2 regions of the Priestia sp. D51 genome follow, and region 2 is predicted to be linked to the other one. Evidence: a T-box and tRNA genes for the amino acid it is inferred to sense, from the RefSeq annotation. Region 2 holds a T-box; the other holds one or more tRNA genes.
The links. The T-box of region 2 lies ahead of trpS (tryptophan--tRNA ligase). A T-box ahead of a tRNA ligase gene usually reads a tRNA of that ligase, here a tRNA-Trp.
Positions count from the first base shown of each region.

Region 1: it encodes a tRNA-Trp, which carries the amino acid that the T-box ahead of trpS (tryptophan--tRNA ligase) is inferred to sense. The anticodon was not compared.

Region 1 is NZ_JBLTIR010000004.1:161,683-163,879, reverse strand. It holds gene ACNHOZ_RS17545 (phospholipase D-like domain-containing protein) at 1-736, shown strand, start outside; tRNA gene ACNHOZ_RS17540 (tRNA-Trp) at 977-1,050, shown strand; tRNA gene ACNHOZ_RS17535 (tRNA-Leu) at 1,077-1,158, shown strand; tRNA gene ACNHOZ_RS17530 (tRNA-Gly) at 1,179-1,250, shown strand; gene ACNHOZ_RS17525 (Na+/H+ antiporter NhaC family protein) at 1,466-2,197, shown strand, end outside.
Region 2 is NZ_JBLTIR010000003.1:84,289-86,485, forward strand. It holds gene ACNHOZ_RS12375 (YjbA family protein) at 1-212, shown strand, start outside; gene trpS (tryptophan--tRNA ligase) at 243-1,232, opposite strand; T-box leader at 1,309-1,513, opposite strand; gene ACNHOZ_RS12385 (peptide ABC transporter substrate-binding protein) at 2,180-2,197, shown strand, end outside.

The DNA of each region.
Region 1 (2,197 bases), on a different contig from region 2:
AAAGCTCAAGAAAACTAAACAATTTCGTGGCCTTTCAGGAAAGAAATTGTTAATAGATCAATACGAAGAGGCCAAAAAAGCAAACGAACCCTTTGTCCATCCTTATATTGTATGGAGAGAATCAACGATGCCTACAAGAAAGGTTTCTTTTATTACAAACCCTATTCAAAGAATGAATAAAAGCCCTTTTATATGGAAAACGTTTATTAAGCTTTCCGAGCAAGCTGAAAAATCCATTGTCGTTCAAAGTCCTTATATTGTACCAACAAAAGAGATGGAACAGTATATAGATAAGTCAGTAAAATCTAAAGTGCAAAGAATTATTTTAACGAATTCTATTACGTCCACTCCGAATGCTATGGCTTTTTCTGCATACTTAGGAGTGAAAAATCGCGTCATAAAAGCGGCTTCAAAGCTTTATGAATATCAAAAGCCTTATTCCATTCACGGGAAATCCGTTGTTTACGACCAGCGTTTGAGTGCAGTTGGTTCTTTTAACTTAGATTCACGTTCTGTATTTTTAAATACTGAATCTATGGTTATGATAGATAGTGAAGAATTTGCAGCCGAGCTAACAGGGGCTATTGAAACTAAAATTTCTCACAGTACGCTTGTGGGAAATGAGGGGGAACCTGTGGATTTTAATACGGATTCTCAAAAAAACGTGCCTCCTGTAAAATCTGCACTCCTCCATATTCTTTCAGTCTTCACGCGATTTTGGAGACATTTTGTATAGTTCTGCACTTTGCCTAAAAAAGGGCTTTTACAGAAAGCTTCTAAAAATAAATGGTAGAGGGTAAAAGGTGCTGCAACTGGCGGTGAGAAGTGTGAAAAGCTGTGATATGCCTCACAGTTTTTTTTGAAGTCGCCAGTACTAGTCATGATTCATAAAAAGACCTATTGACGAAATTCCATATATGTTTTATTATAATATAGCGTTGTCAATAAACGAGGTTCTTTTGAAGAAATCATGTCTAGGGGCATAGTTTAAAGGTAGAACTACGGTCTCCAAAACCGTCAGTGTGGATTCGATTCCTACTGCCCCTGCCATTTTGGAGTTGTTTTTCAATTCACACGCGGGTGTGGCGGAATTGGCAGACGCGCTAGACTTAGGATCTAGTGTCTTATGACGTGGGGGTTCAAGTCCCTTCACCCGCATCTTTACTTTTATATATGGCGCGGAAGTAGTTCAGTGGTAGAACACCACCTTGCCAAGGTGGGGGTCGCGAGTTCGAACCTCGTCTTCCGCTTCTTTTCAAAAGCAGTTTGCATGTGCAAACTGCTTTTTTTGTTGTAGAAATAAAGATTTTTACTATGCTGTTTTTAATTAGAAATAGTTTATTCAATCAGTGCTGCTTATACGTATCGTTTTCGTGAATATACACATATTATTGGGGTTACAGTAAAAGCTAATGAACGATACGTGAAGACGTCTAATATGGTTTTTAAGATAGGGGAGAGTCCTATGGAATCTAGTTGGTTTTCAATTATACCGTTTTTAATTGTTATTCCAATAGCTATTTTCACCAAACAAGTGCTGCCAGGGTTGTTTTTAGGCTTATTAGTAGGCGCTTATTTGATTGATCATTCGATTGTCGGAGGTGTTGAAAAGTTACTTCACTACGTTGTACAAGCTCTTAGAAATAAAAGTAATATAGAAATCGTTGTCTTTTTATACGCGTTTTCAGGGCTTATCGGAATGATTAAGATGGCTGGAGGAGTTAAAGGTTTTGTGGAAACAGCTGCAGAAAGAATTGATACAAGAAAAAAAGCTCTTATTTTAACCTATGTTTCAACCATTGGAACATTCAGTGCTCCCACCTTTCGTTTTGTGACGATCGCGCCCATTATGAGAGCGCTGCTGAAAAAATTGAAAATGACGACAGCAGAGCTAGGGTTTGTTATTGAAACAACTGCTACTCCCGTTATCGTCTTAATTCCCGTGGCAACGGCATTTGTAGGATATATGGTCTCAATCATTCAAATGGCAATTGATCATCAAGGCATAAAACAAGACGCTTATTCTTTGTTTATTCAAAGCATTCCTTATAATTTCTTTTCGATTGTGATTATTTTAGTAGGGATTTATTTCAGCTTTTTTCATCATTCAACGTCTACAGCTCCTATGAAGCTCGAGGAAGAAGACGAAAAAGATTGGCATGATTGTCATCCTTGCGTCTCGAAGGATTTGCCTTCT
Region 2 (2,197 bases):
CAGCTCAAATCCGCTACTGGTACACAGAGTGGAATCCAACGAAATACGAAGACATTCAAGAGATGCCGTTTCAAGATGTATGGAATCAGCTATACGATGAAACGAAGTCAGGGTGGTCACCGAAACATAAATTATTATGCGAGCGCTTAGTAAAAGGACAACCTTTCTTTGAAAAACTTTGGGAAATTGAACAAGAGCCAAAAGTGAATTAAAAAAACGACTGCATAGCAGTCGTTTTTTTTTTAACGTTTACGGCCAATTCCCATTGCGTTTCGCATTTTGCGAAGCATTTTATTAGCCGTTGCATTTGCTTTATCGGCACCTTGATCTAAAATATCATCTAACTCGCTAGAATCAACTAATTCATAATATCTTTCTTGAATTGGAGCAAGTGCTTCAGCTACTACTTTAGCTGTGTCAGCTTTAAAGTCACCATAACCTTTGCCTTCGTACATTGCTTCAATGTCTTCGATTGATTTATTTGCTAGGATTGAATAAATGCTTAATAAGTTTGAAATACCTGGCTTATTTTCTTTATCGTAGCGAACAATACCTTCTGAATCCGTTACGGCACTTTTGATTTTCTTTTCAATCGTTTTAGCGTCATCCAAGAGCGTAATAAAAGCTTTTTGGTTTGGATCGGACTTGCTCATTTTTTTCGTAGGATCTTGAAGAGACATGACGCGTGCGCCCACTTTTGGAATACGTACTTCAGGAATAGTGAAGATATCATTGTATTTTTTGTTAAAGCGCTCAGCTAAGTCACGCGTTAATTCTAAATGCTGCTTTTGATCTTCACCAACTGGAACCAAATCGGTGTTGTATAAAAGAATATCAGCTGCCATTAGTGGAGGATAAGTTAATAATCCTGCTGATACTGCTTCTTTTCCAGCGGACTTATCTTTAAACTGAGTCATACGCTCAAGTTCACCGATATACGCTACGCACTGTAACATCCATCCTGCTTCCGTGTGGGCGGGCACTTCTGATTGAATAAATAAAGTTGATTGTGCTGGATCAATTCCTACTGCTACATACAGAGCAGCAAGGCTGCGAATGTTTTTACGAAGTGCTAAACGGTCTTGAGGCGCTGTAATTGCATGCTGATCTACAATACAAAAATGACAGTTATAGTCATGTTGAAGTTCAACAAATTGCTTCATCGCTCCAATGTAGTTACCTAAAGTGATTGTACCGCTTGGTTGAATACCTGAAAAAATTGTTTTCATCAAATCTTCCTTTCATCTGCACATATATGATGCTAGTTTACGTATACAACATAAAAAGGCCCATCCGCTCCTAGCATAAGCTAGGGGCGAATGGACCGCGTTGCCACCCTAATTAGCACACATTATTGTGAACTATCTTTATTCATGTAACGTTGAGATCAACGTTCAAGCTTTTCACTTGAAAGCTCCAAAGTCCATTCTGCAGGTTTCAATGTTTGTTCTCACCAGCCACAAACTCTCTAAAAATGAAAACTCTGCATACTACTCTTTTTCACAGCTTTAATTATATAGTTATTCGTTATTATAACGCGAAAAAGCAGGAATTTAAACATCTTATCGCTAAAAAGTTTTATAAGACAATTTACTGGAATTTTTCTGCGATGAAAAAAGACAAGAACCTTTTAATTAAAGCATTTCTTGATGAAAATTTGGTGGAGGATTTGGTAAAAATCTTTTATTTAGTATTTCTAATAACTTTGTAATACTATTGTAATACCTATACTACAAAAAAGATTTTAGACGTCAGACAAGTAGGCACAATCCTTATAAGATAAGGTTTTTTCCCTTATGACAAAAAAATACCATTAAATAATAGTATTGCAATAAATTTTTAAAATATTTATAATAGGCGTAACAAACATATTTTTTACAAAGGTATTACAATTTCTTAATTTTTCAGAAAACACAAAATAGACAATGTTTTGTTTCAATTAGCGGATTTTGTAATGAATAAGTCTTCTACATATTAAGCGCATACATTGGATTTACAGCATGTAAACAATTGATGACAGTTTCATAGGGTAGAAGAATAATTTTGCAGCGAGGTCTTTAACGCTCTACTACGCGAAAAAATAACTGATTATTTTGTATTGAAAGAGGATTAAGAAATTAGTGCATATCAAAAAAATATGGTTGCCACACAAACAAAATTTAATAGGGGGTAACACGCAATGAAGAAAAGGTTGTCG